Regions from separate parts of the Ensifer sp. 38_S197 genome, predicted to be linked through region 1. Evidence: predicted binding sites of a transcription regulator. Region 1 holds the regulator's gene; the other holds the start of a gene.
What was found. The regulator HrcA, encoded in region 1, represses chaperone genes, less so after heat shock. The targets are predictions, from matches to a motif close to GTTAGCACTCNCNNNNNGNGAGTGCTAAC.
Positions count from the first base shown of each region.

Region 2: a site for HrcA is predicted at 2,380-2,408, ahead of groES (co-chaperone GroES). Genes of this name have one in related genera too.

Region 1 is NZ_JBXOVZ010000002.1:1,214,198-1,220,667, reverse strand. Features, by position in the region: gene AC1Z3V_RS19055 (D-arabinono-1,4-lactone oxidase) at 1-1,020, shown strand, start outside; gene grpE (nucleotide exchange factor GrpE) at 1,110-1,727, opposite strand; gene hrcA (heat-inducible transcriptional repressor HrcA) at 1,891-2,970, opposite strand; gene rph (ribonuclease PH) at 3,131-3,850, shown strand; gene AC1Z3V_RS19035 (VOC family protein) at 3,865-4,284, shown strand; gene rdgB (RdgB/HAM1 family non-canonical purine NTP pyrophosphatase) at 4,302-4,946, shown strand; gene hemW (radical SAM family heme chaperone HemW) at 5,027-6,211, shown strand; gene AC1Z3V_RS19020 (glutathione S-transferase family protein) at 6,287-6,470, opposite strand, start outside.
Region 2 is NZ_JBXOVZ010000002.1:1,639,330-1,645,799, forward strand. Features, by position in the region: gene groL (chaperonin GroEL) at 325-1,962, opposite strand; gene groES (co-chaperone GroES) at 2,025-2,321, opposite strand; gene AC1Z3V_RS21030 (TIGR01459 family HAD-type hydrolase) at 2,559-3,407, shown strand; gene AC1Z3V_RS21035 (bifunctional riboflavin kinase/FAD synthetase) at 3,421-4,407, shown strand; gene ileS (isoleucine--tRNA ligase) at 4,649-6,470, shown strand, end outside.

The DNA.
Region 1 (6,470 bases):
GTCGTCGGCATCGACTACGCGCGCAAGCGGGTGGCGGTGAAGGCGGGCACCACGATCAATCAGCTCGGCAAGGTGCTGAAATCCAGCGGCCTGTCGCTGATCAATCAGGGGGACATCGACAGCCAGGCGCTGGCCGGCGCGCTGACGACCGGCACGCACGGGACCGGCGCGAGGCTCGGCAACATGGCTTCGCAAATCGTCGGCATGCGCCTGGTGCAACCGGATGGCAGCATTCTCGTCGTCGACGAGACCACACCGGACCTGCTCGAAGCGGCGCGGGTGTCGGTCGGCATGCTCGGCGTGATCTCCGAGATCACGCTGCAGGCGATGGATAGCTACAACCTGCATGAAAAACTCTGGCGCTGCACCTTCGACGAGATGATCGAACAGCACGACGAACTGGCGGCCAAGCACCGCCATTTTGGCTTTTTCTGGTGTCCGGTACCGGAGAGCCGGCATTGCTATTGCCTGCCTGACACGGCGTCGGTCTCGACGACGGACAGAACATCCGACGTCTGCGAGATGAAGGTGATCGACATCACCGAGGAAGCACCGACGGAGCGCCGCTTCGAGAAGATCGCCTATTCCTCGGAGATCTACCCGATCGAGTACGTCCCGAATTTCCACGAGCTCGAATACGCGGTGCCCGTCGCCCACGGCAAGGAGGCGGTGAAGGCGGTGCGCAAGCTGATGCTGGAAAAGCACCCGACCTGCATCTACCCGATCGAGTACCGCTTCACCGCCGGCGATACCGGCTGGATCAGCCCCTTCTACGAGCAGGATTCGATCACGCTTTCGGTTTCCGGCGAGCCCGGCACCGACTATTGGGAATACCTGAAGGACGTCGATACGATCCTGCGTCAATACGGCTCCCGGCCGCACTGGGGCAAACTTCACTTCCTCGGCGCGGAAGACGTCACGGCGCTCTATCCCCGCGCCGGCGATTTCCGGGCGTTGAGGGCCAAGGTCGACCCGGAAGGCCGCTTCCTCAACGACCACCTGCGCCAGCTCTTCGGATAGCGATCGCGCGGGCGCCGCCGCTGTCCTGTCCTCCAAACGAAAACGCCGCGCGAAACTCGCGCGGCGTTTTCGAATTCTGACGGGCTGGATCAGACCGCCGGAGCGTCGCCGTTCTCGGCAGCCACGACCTTCGGGCCGCCCTTGGAAACGCCGACCATGGCCGGACGCAGCACACGGTCACCGATGGTGTAGCCGGCCTGAACGACCTGCAGCACCGTGTTGTTCGGCACATCCGCATTGGGGATCTCGAACATTGCCTGGTGGAAGTTCGGGTCGAACTTCTGGCCTTCCGGCTCCAGCTTCTTGACGCCGTGGCGTTCGAGCGCCGCAAGCATCGAGCGCTCGGTCATTTCCACGCCCTCGATCAGAGCGGTGAGGCCAGCCTCGCCTGCTTCCTTGGCCTCTGCCGGAATGGCATCGAGCGCCCGGCGCAGATTGTCCGAAACCGCGAGCATATCGCGGGCAAAACCGGCGACGGAATAGGACTTCGCATCCTTGACGTCGCGTTCGGTACGGCGGCGCAGGTTGTCCATCTCGGCGGCAAGCCGAAGGTATTTGTCGCGCAACTCGGCATTTTCCGCCTTGGCGAGCTCCAACGGGTCGGGCTCGGCAACCGGCGCGGCTTCAGCAGCTTCGGCAGCGTCCGGCGCGGCATCGCGTACCTCGTCGGTGGCCTCGGGTCCGTGCTTGTTCGTATCGTCGGTCATGACGTTCTCCGCAGTGTCGTCTCTATCGTCCTTCGCATTTCCACGCCGCAAGCGCGAGCCTGCGTTTCAGCAAAAATGCCCTGTGACTGGATTTGAAGCCGATATCGAGGTTTGGGGGCGAAAAATCAAGGGTTCAATCACGCGCGCGACCAAAAGCGCGCCTTCAGCGGGAGAGCCGCGACATAAGCTGCGCGGTATAGTCGACCATCGGCACGATGCGGGAATAGTTGAGCCGCGTCGGGCCGATGACGCCGACCGCGCCGACGATGCGGTCCTCGCCATCGCGATAGGGCGCGACGATCAGCGACGAACCGGAGAGCGAAAAGAGCTTGTTTTCCGAGCCGATGAAGATACGGACACCCGGGCCGCTCTCGGCAAGATCGAGCAGCTCGATCAGGCTGTCCTTCTTTTCAAGGTCGTCGAAGAGCATGCGAAGCCGATCGATATCCTCGGCTCCCTCCAACCCTTCCAGCAGGTTGGCCCGCCCGCGCACGATCAGCCGCGCCGGTTTCTCGTCACCTTCGCTGCCCGACCAGATGGCAAGACCGCGCTCGACGAGGTCCTGCGACAGTGCGTCGAGTTCGCCGCGCACCGTCTGCTTCACCTTTTCGAGCTGCGTGCGCACCTCGGCGATCGTCTGGCCGGCAAGGTGGGCGTTGAGGAAGTTTGCCGCTTCGGTGAGCTGCGAGCTGGTGACCCCGGCCGGCAGTTCGATGATGCGGTTTTCCACCTGGTCATGCTCGCCAACGAGAACCGCAAGCGCCTTGGTTGGCGCCAGGCGAATGAATTCGACATGCTTCAGGATGGGATCGGCCTTGGCGGTGATGACGAGGCCCGCCCCGCGCGACATGCCCGAAAGCATCTGGCTCGCCTCCGCTAGCAGGGATTCCACCGGCTGCAGGTGGTCATCACGACGGACATGGCGATCGATCGAAGCCCGATCCTCCGCCGAGAGATTGCCGACCTGCATGAAGGCGTCGACGAAGAACCTCAGACCCGTCTGGGTCGGCAGGCGACCGGCGCTGACATGCGGCGAATAGATGAGACCGAGGTCTTCGAGATCGCTCATCACGTTACGAACGGAAGCGGGAGAGAGCGACATCGGCAGAAGCCGCGACAGATTGCGCGAGCCGAGCGGCTCGCCGCTCGTCAGATAGGTTTCCACGATGCGGCGGAAAATCTCACCCGAGCGCTCGTCCAGCGCGGCGGCGATTTCCTTTGCTCCGGGATTGCGCAGTACCATATCACTCCACACTTGCAGGCACATCCTGCCGTGCCCGGAATATAGTGATCCCGCCGCCCGATGGCAAAAGGGAAAAAACGGCCCCACCCCCGGCCATCCACCGGTTCCCTTTAGCTCTGCCATGCTCTAGAAGGCTCACCAGATACGATAGGAGTTGACGATGCGGCCATCCGGCAGAAAAACCGACCAAATGCGCAAGGTTTCCTTCGAGCGCAATTTCTCCAAGCACGCAGAAGGCTCCTGTCTGGTGCGGTTCGGTGACACGCACGTGCTCTGCACGGCCAGCCTTGAAGAGAAGGTTCCGGCCTGGCTGCGCAACGGCGGCAAGGGTTGGGTTACCGCGGAATACGGCATGCTGCCGCGCGCCACCGGCGAGCGCATGAAGCGCGAGGCGGCAAACGGCAAGCAGAGCGGCCGCACCCAGGAAATCCAGCGCCTGATCGGCCGGTCGCTGCGCGCCGTTGTCGACCTGCCGGCGCTCGGCGAACGCCAGATCTCGATCGACTGCGACGTCATCCAGGCGGATGGCGGCACGCGCACGGCCTCGATCACCGGCGCCTGGGTGGCGTTGTACGACTGCCTGAAGTGGATGGAAGCGCGCAACATGGTCAAGGTCGAGAAGGTCTTGAAGGACCATGTCGCCGCCATCTCCTGCGGCATCTTCGCCAACCAGTCGGTGATCGACCTCGACTATCTCGAGGATTCCGCCGCCGAGACCGATGCCAACTTCGTCATGACCGGTTCCGGCGGCATCGTCGAGATCCAGGGCACGGCCGAAGGCAAACCCTTCAGCGAAGAAGAATTCGCGAGCCTGATGGGTCTCGCGAAGTCGGGCATCGCCGAACTGGTCGCGCTGCAGAAGCAGGCGATCGCAGGCTGACCGCAGGAGAAGAGATGGCCCCGGCACTGGAAGGCATACTCGAGACTGCGCTCTATGCGGCCGATCTCGATGCCGCCGAGGCCTTCTACGGCGGCGTGCTCGGCCTGACAAGGATCACCCGGGCGGGGAACCGCCATGTCTTCTTCCGCTGTGGCCAGGGCGTGCTGCTGATCTTCAATCCGGCCGAGACGGTGAAACCGCCGGCGCCGGACGCCGCGCTGCCGGTGCCGCCGCACGGCACGACCGGCCGGGGTCACATGTGCTTTCGCGTGGCCGCAGAGGCACTCGACGCCTGGAGGGCCAAACTCGAAGCATCCGGCGTCGCCATCGAAAGCGATCTTCGCTGGCCGAACGGGGCGCGGTCCTTCTATTTCCGCGATCCGGCCGGCAACAGCCTCGAATGTGCGGAACCGGGCCTGTGGTCCATCGAATGAACACGAAACGGGACACCATGCGCAAACTGGACAACAAGACGCTGATCGTCGCCAGCCACAATGCCGGCAAGATCCGCGAAATCCGCGACCTGATCGGCCCGCTCGGCTTCGAGGCGAAATCGGCTGCGGACCTCAACTTCATCGAGCCCGACGAAACCGGCACCACCTTCGAGGAGAACGCGACGATCAAGGCGCTCGCCTCGGCCAAGGCTTCCGGCCTGCCGGCGCTTTCGGACGATTCCGGTCTTGCGATCGACGCACTCGGCGGCGCACCCGGCGTCTATACTGCCAACTGGGCGGAGCGCGAGGACGGAAGCCGCGATTTCGCGATGGCGATGGAGAAGGTCGAAAAGGCGCTGCAGGAAAAAGGCGCCATCACGCCGGCCGAGCGCACCGCCCGCTTCGTCTCGGTGCTCTGCCTTGCCTGGCCGGATGGCCATGTGGAGCTCTTCCGCGGCGAGGTCGAAGGCCACGTCGTCTGGCCGCCGCGCGGCAGCCAGGGTTTTGGCTACGATCCGGTGTTCCAGCCGAAAGGTTACAAAACCACCTTCGGCGAGATGAGCGCCGACGAGAAGCACGGCTGGAAACCGGGCGACGCGGAGGCCCTGTCGCACCGCGCCCGCGCCTTCAAGATTTTTGCCGAGACCTGCCTCGGAGCCTGATTGGAGCGGGATGAGGAAAAGTGTGGGCGGCTTTCCGCCCACTCCCGCTCCCTGTGAAAGTGACCATGAGAGACGCAACGATGCAGACGGCCACGCTAACGGCGATCGGTGACGGCATGGACCCCGGTTTCGGAGTTTATGTACACTGGCCGTTCTGCGCGGCCAAATGCCCCTATTGCGACTTCAACAGCCATGTGCGTCACCAGCCGGTAGACCAGCCGCGTTTCGTTTCCGCCTTCCTGAAGGAAATGCAGGAAGCGCGTGAGCTTTCCGGTCCGCGCAGCATCACCAGTATCTTCATGGGCGGCGGCACGCCGTCGTTGATGGAGCCTTCGACGGTCGACGCGATCCTGCAGGGAATTGCTCGCCACTGGCATGTGCCCAACGGCATCGAAATCACCATGGAGGCCAACCCTTCGAGCGTCGAGGCGACGCGCTTCCACGGCTATCGCGCTGCCGGCGTCAATCGCGTCTCGCTCGGCGTCCAGGCGTTGAACGACCGCGACCTCAAGTTCCTGGGGCGGCTGCACAATGTCGAGGATGCGCTGAAGGCGATCCGGCTGGCCCGCGAGATCTTCCCACGCATGTCCTTCGACCTGATCTACGCCCGCCCCAACCAGACGGTCGAGGAGTGGGAGCGCGAACTGAAGGAGGCCGTCTCCTATGCGGTCGACCACCTGTCGCTCTACCAACTCACGATCGAAGAAGGCACGCCGTTCTACGGGCTGCACAAGGCCGGCAAGCTCATCGTTCCTGATGGCGAGCAATCGGCCGTGCTCTACGAGGCGACGCAGGACATCACGGCGTCGATCGGCATGCCGGCCTACGAGGTCTCAAACCACGCCCGACCGGGCGCGGAAAGCCGCCACAACCTCACCTACTGGCGCTATGGCGATTATGCCGGCATCGGCCCCGGCGCCCATGGCCGCCTCAGCGTCGGCCCCGGCAAGATCGCGACCGCCACCGAACGCAAGCCGGAGGAATGGCTGCGTCTTGTCGAGACCTACGGCCACGGCATGATCGAGCGCGAAGCGCTCGATCTCGAAGCGCAGTCCGACGAATTGCTGCTGATGGGCCTGCGCCTCAAAGAAGGCGTCGACCTCGCCCGCTGGCAGAGCCTTTCCGGGCGCGATCCGGACCCGGAGCGCGAACAGTTCCTGATCGACAACGGCTTCATCGAGCGGCTCGGCAACTCGCGCCTGCGCTGCACACCGGCCGGCATGCTGATCCTCGATGCGGTGGTTGCCGACCTCGCCTGTCCCTGAGCCGATAGGACGCAATTCCGGACGGAAAACCGCGTCACACTTCGCCTGGAACGGCTACAGGCGCTTTTCGCCGGCTCAATCGAACGTCTCGCCCGACAGCGGCGTCGCCCGCATGGACGGCCGCCGCTCGAACGCATTGAACCAGTCGGTCAGCCGCGGGCGGCTGCGGAACGACGGCAGGTTGCGAAATGCCATCCAGGAGAGCGTCGTGGCGAGCGCGATCTGCCCGATATCGACGTCTCCCCCGGGCGACAACACC
Region 2 (6,470 bases), 430 kb from region 1:
TACGCCTTATCACATCATGTCCATGCCGCCCGTTCAGCGCGCTTGACGCGCTGAACCGCTTCAAGTGCATGGGCGAAGCTTTATGGACGATGCTGTGAAAGGCTTACGCCTTTATCACATCATGTCCATGCCGCCCGTTCAGCGCGCTTGACGCGCTGAACCGCTTTAAGTGCATGGGCGAAGCTTTATGGACGATGCTGTGAAAGGCTTACGCCTTTATCACATCATGTCCATGCCGCCCGTTCAGCGCGCTTGACGCGCTGAACCGCTTTAAGTGCATGGGCGAAGCTTTATGGACGATGCTGTGAAAGGCTTACGCCTTTATCACATCATGTCCATGCCGCCCATGCCGCCCATGCCGCCCGGCATTGCCGGAGCGTCCTTCTTCGGCAGTTCAGCGATCATGGCTTCCGTCGTGACGAGGAGGCCAGCAACCGAAGCTGCGTCCTGAAGGGCGGTGCGAACGACCTTGACCGGGTCGACGATACCCATGGCAATCATGTCGCCATATTCGCCGGTCTGGGCGTTGTAGCCGTAGTTGTCTTCGTTCTTGTCGAGGATCTTGCCGACAACGATCGAAGCTTCGTCACCAGCGTTTTCAGCGATCTGGCGGGCCGGAGCCTGCAGAGCGCGACGAACGATGTTGATGCCGGCTTCCTGGTCGTCGTTGACACCCTTGACCGAGATCTTGGAGGCCGAACGCAGCAGCGCGGTGCCGCCGCCCGGTACGATGCCTTCTTGAACAGCAGCGCGCGTCGCGTTGAGGGCGTCGTCGATACGGTCCTTCTTTTCCTTCACTTCGACTTCCGTCGAGCCGCCAACGCGGATCACGGCAACGCCGCCAGCGAGCTTGGCAAGACGTTCCTGCAGCTTTTCGCGGTCGTAGTCCGAGGTGGTTTCTTCGATCTGGGCCTTGATCTGGGCGACGCGGCCTTCGATGTCGCCCTTCTGGCCGGCACCGTCGACGATCGTCGTGTTTTCCTTGGAGATCGAAACCTTCTTCGCGCGGCCGAGCATGTCGAGCGTGACGTTTTCGAGCTTGATGCCGAGGTCTTCGGAGATAACCGTGCCGCCCGTCAGGATGGCGATGTCTTCGAGCATGGCCTTGCGGCGATCGCCGAAGCCCGGAGCCTTGACGGCAGCGATCTTCAGGCCACCACGCAGCTTGTTGACGACGAGCGTCGCAAGGGCTTCGCCTTCAACATCTTCAGCGATGATGAGGAGCGGCTTGCCGGTCTGGACGACAGCTTCGAGAACCGGGAGCATGGCCTGGAGGTTCGAGAGCTTCTTCTCGTGGAGGAGAACGAAGACGTCGTCGAGGTCAGCGACCATCTTTTCCGGGTTGGTGACGAAGTAGGGCGACAGGTAGCCGCGGTCGAACTGCATGCCTTCGACGACTTCGAGTTCGGTTTCGGCGGTCTTGGCTTCTTCAACCGTGATAACGCCTTCGTTGCCGACCTTCTGCATCGCTTCTGCGATGTCGAGGCCGATCTGACGTTCGCCGTTGGCCGAGATCGTGCCGACCTGTGCAACTTCTTCCGAAGTGTTGATCTTCTTGGCCTTGGCCTGGAGATCCTTGACGACTTCGCTGACGGCGAGGTCGATGCCGCGCTTCAGGTCCATCGGGTTCATGCCGGCAGCAACAGCCTTGGCGCCTTCACGAACGATCGCCTGGGCAAGAACGGTTGCGGTGGTGGTGCCGTCGCCGGCGATGTCGTTGGTCTTCGAAGCAACTTCGCGGACCATCTGGGCGCCCATGTTTTCGAACTTGTCTTCGAGTTCGATTTCCTTGGCGACCGATACGCCGTCCTTGGTGATGCGCGGAGCGCCGAAGGACTTGTCGATGATGACGTTACGACCCTTCGGGCCGAGCGTGACCTTTACGGCGTCAGCGAGGATGTCGACGCCACGCAGCATTTTTTCGCGCGCAGTGCGGCCGAACTTGATTTCTTTTGCAGCCATTTGAGAAAACTCCCGGGCTCATTGCCCATTGGTTGTCATGGAAAGGTGTGGACGACGGCCGATCAGCCGATGATGCCCATGATGTCGGCTTCCTTCATGATCAGAAGGTCTTCGCCGTTGATCTTGACTTCGGTGCCCGACCACTTGCCGAACAGGACACGGTCGCCAGCCTTGACGTCGAGTGGAACAACCTTGCCGCTTTCGTCACGAGCACCCGAGCCGACTGCCACGATTTCGCCTTCCTGCGGCTTTTCCTTGGCGGTGTCCGGAATGATGATGCCGCCCTTGGTCTTCTCTTCAGACTCGACGCGACGAACGACGACGCGGTCGTGCAACGGGCGGAAATTGGTGCTTGCCATTAGTCTAATCCCTCGATCAAATGACATTACGGATCGCTGACCGATCCGACGGATGGGTGTTAGCACTCTCTTTTGTCGAGTGCCAGCGACGCCGAAATAAGGCTCGCTCCGGAACGAGTCAAGGATTGGCCCTTAGATTTTTTGCCCGGGAAGGGTTCCCTTTTTCCAACGGCGACACTTGTATTCTTGTGCCTTCCTTGCCATGCAAGCCGGAAACCGTGTTTGCAGGAAGCCAGGATGGCCGCAAGGATCAACAGTTTTCGGGAAATCGCCGGACGCTACGACGTCGCGCTGTGCGATGTCTGGGGTGTTCTTCACAATGGCGTGCAGGCCTTCGCTTCCGCCTGCGAGGCGCTGGCCGAAGCGCGCGCGGCCGGTCTGACGGTGGTGCTGATCACCAATTCGCCCCGTCCGCATCCGGGTGTGAAGATCCAGATCCGCGGTCTCGGCGTTCCCGACGAAGCCTATGACCGGATCGTGACCTCGGGTGACGTGACGCGGGCGCTGATCGCCGCCGCCGACAAGAAGATCTTCTTCATCGGCGCCGAGCGCGACCTGCCGCTGCTCGAAGGTCTCGGAACGCAGATCGTGTCGTCGGAAGACGCTGAGACGGTCGTCTGCGCCGGTTTCTATGACGACGAGACCGAAACGCCGGAGCATTACCGCGCGACGCTGACGGGCCTCGCCAAGCGCGAGATCCCCTTCATCTGTGCCAATCCCGATCTGGTTGTCGAGCGCGGCCACAGGCTGATCCCTTGCGCCGGCGCAATCGCCAAGCTCTATGAGGAGTTGGGCGGAGAGGCCCGGATCGCCGGCAAGCCCTATATCGCCATCTACCGTGCGGCGCTGACCGAGGCGAAGGCCGTGCGCGGCGCGCTCGACCTGTCGCGCGTGATTGCCATCGGCGATGGCATGCCGACGGACGTCAAGGGTGCCCAGGATGCTGGCTTCGATCTGCTCTACATCAGCGCCGGCATCCACGCCCAGGAATACATGAACGAAAGCCGGACCGACGAGGCGAAACTGGCCGCCTTCCTGAAGAAGGAGGGCGCCTCGCCGAAGTATTGGATGCCGCGGCTCGCCTGACGGGAAGACGGAGATGACGGTATTTCATCGCAACGAGACCCGTGATCCGCTTCCGGAGCATCTGCGCGGCGGCGTCGTCGCGATCGGTAACTTCGACGGCGTGCACCGTGGTCACCAGTCGGTGCTCAATCGAGCGCTGGAAGAGGCGAAAGCGCGTGGTGTGCCGGCGCTGGTCCTGACCTTCGAGCCGCACCCGCGGACCGTGTTCCGTCAGGAAACCCCGGTCTTCCGGCTGACGCCGGCGCCGTTGAAGGCCCGTATCCTCGAAGGCATGGGTTTCGGCGCCGTCATCGAATATCCGTTCGATCGCACCTTCTCGCAGCTTTCCGCATCGGATTTCATCCATCGCATCCTGCTCGAATGGCTGCACGCCTCGCATGTCGTCACCGGCTTCGATTTCCACTTCGGCAAGGGCCGCGAGGGCGGTCCCGCCTTCCTGATGGCCGCCGGCGGCGACAACGGTTTTGGCGTGACGCTCGTCGATGCCTTCCGCGACGAAAACGCATCGGTCATCTCGTCGAGCTATGTCCGCTCGCTGCTCGGCGAAGGCGATGTCTCGCAAGCTGCCGGCATGCTCGGTTATCGCTACCTCGTCGAGGCGAAGGTAATCGGCGGCAAGAAGCTCGGCCGCGAGCTCGGCTTTCCCACCGCCAATATGCGGCTTGCGCCCGAGGTGGAGCTGAGGCCGGGCATCTACGCCGTGCGCTTCCGCCGGCCCGACGGTTCGCTCTATGACGGCGTCGCAAGCTTCGGGCGCCGCCCGACGGTCGACAGCGACGGCGAGCCATTGCTCGAAACCTTCGTCTTCGACTTTTCGGGCGATCTCTACGGCGAGATCTGTACGGTCACCTTCTTCGGCCACCTGCGCGACGAACTGAAGTTCGATGGGCTCGATCCGCTGGTGGCGCAGATCCGTCAGGACGAAGCCGAGGCGCGCGCGCTGCTCTCCGGTGTGCAGCCGCTCGGCGACATCGACCGCAGGCTCAACTTCGCCCGATAAATTTCGGCATTGGCGTAGTGGCGGACCTTTTCAAAAGGCGGAAAACGCCTTAAACAACCGGCCACTATGACCCGGCACCGTCGATTGATCATCGATCAGCGAATTATTGGCCCGGCCTTCCGCGCGCTTTAGTCAGCCGGAAGGTCCGGGATTTCGGCGTTTCCGACGCCCCAGTCATCTCTCGATACCGAGCCCATTGCGTATGCGCGACCCTTCGCGCGAAGAAGCGATTGCAAAGACCATGACCGACACCGCTGAAAAGATCGACTACTCCTCGACCCTCTACCTGCCGCAGACGGAATTCCCGATGCGCGCTGGCCTGCCGCAGAAGGAGCCGGAAACGGTGGCCCGCTGGCAGAAGATGGGCCTCTACAAGAAGCTGCGCGCCTCGGCCGCCGGCCGCGACAAGTTCGTGCTGCACGACGGTCCTCCCTATGCCAACGGCAACATCCATATCGGCCACGCGCTGAACAAGATCCTCAAGGACGTTATCAACCGCTCGTTCCAGATGCGCGGCTTCGACGCCAACTACGTGCCCGGCTGGGACTGCCACGGTCTGCCGATCGAGTGGAAGATCGAAGAGAAGTATCGCGAGAAGGGCCAGAACAAGGACGAGGTGCCGGTCAACGAGTTCCGCAAGGAATGCCGTGACTTCGCCTCCGGCTGGATCCAGGTCCAGGCCGAGGAGTTCAAGCGCCTCGGCATCGAGGGCGACTTCGACAATCCCTACACGACGATGAACTTCCACGCCGAAGCGCGCATCGCCGGCGAACTGATGAAGATCGCCAAGCTCGGCCAGCTCTATCGCGGCTCGAAGCCGGTCATGTGGTCGGTCGTCGAGCGCACCGCGCTTGCCGAAGCCGAAGTCGAATATGCCGATGTCGAAAGCGACATGATCTGGGTGAAGTTCCCGGTCACCGAAGGTCCGGACGCACTGTCCGGCGCCTTCGTCGTGATCTGGACGACCACGCCCTGGACCATCCCGGGCAACCGCGCCATCGCCTATTCCTCGCGCTACGCCTACGGCCTCTATGAAGTCGCGACAGCCGAGAACGACTTCGGTCCGCAGCCGGGCGAGAAGCTGATCTTCGCCAAGCGCCTTGCGGACGAATCCGCGGCCAAGGCCAAGCTCACCTTCAATTTCGTTCGTGACCTCGAAGCCGATGAACTGTCGTCCGTAACCTGCGCCCATCCGCTGCATGGTCTCGGCGGCGGCTATGCCTTCAAGGTGCCGCTGCTCGACGGCGACCACGTCACCGACGATGCCGGCACCGGTTTCGTGCACACGGCCCCGGGCCACGGCCGCGAGGACTTTGACGCCTGGATGGACAGCGCCCGTGCGCTCGAAGCCCGCGGGATCTCCTCGGCGATCCCGTTCACCGTCGACGACGCCGGCTACTTCACCGCGGACGCCCATGGCTTTGGCCCCGACGCCGAAGGCGGCGCCGGCCGCGTCATCGACGACAAGGGCAAGAAGGGCGACGCCAACGATCGCGTCATCAAGGCGCTGATCGCCCGTCACGCGCTCTTTGCGCGCGGTCGTCTGAAGCACTCTTATCCGCACTCCTGGCGTTCGAAGAAGCCGGTTATCTTCCGCAACACGCCGCAATGGTTTGTCTACATGGACAAGGCGTTCGGCGATGGCACGACGCTGCGCTCGCGTGCACTCTCGGCGATCGACGATACCCGCTTCGTGCCGGGCGCCGGCCAGAACCGCCTGCGCGCGATGATCGAGGGACGCCCGGACTGGGTTCTCTCGCGCCAGCGCGCCTGGGGCGTGCCGATCGCGATCTTCGCTGACGACCAGGGCGAGATCCTGATCGACGAGGCCGTCAACGCCCGCATCCTCGAAGCCTTCGAAAAGGAAGGTGCCGATGCCTGGTTTGCCGAAGGTGCCAAGGACCGTTTCCTCGGCAACGATCACGACCACGCCAAGTGGCACCAGGTCATGGACATCCTCGACGTGTGGTTCGATTCCGGTTCGACCCACACCTTCACGCTCGAAGACCGCCCGGATCTGAAGTGGCCGGCCGACGTCTATCTCGAAGGGTCGGACCAGCATC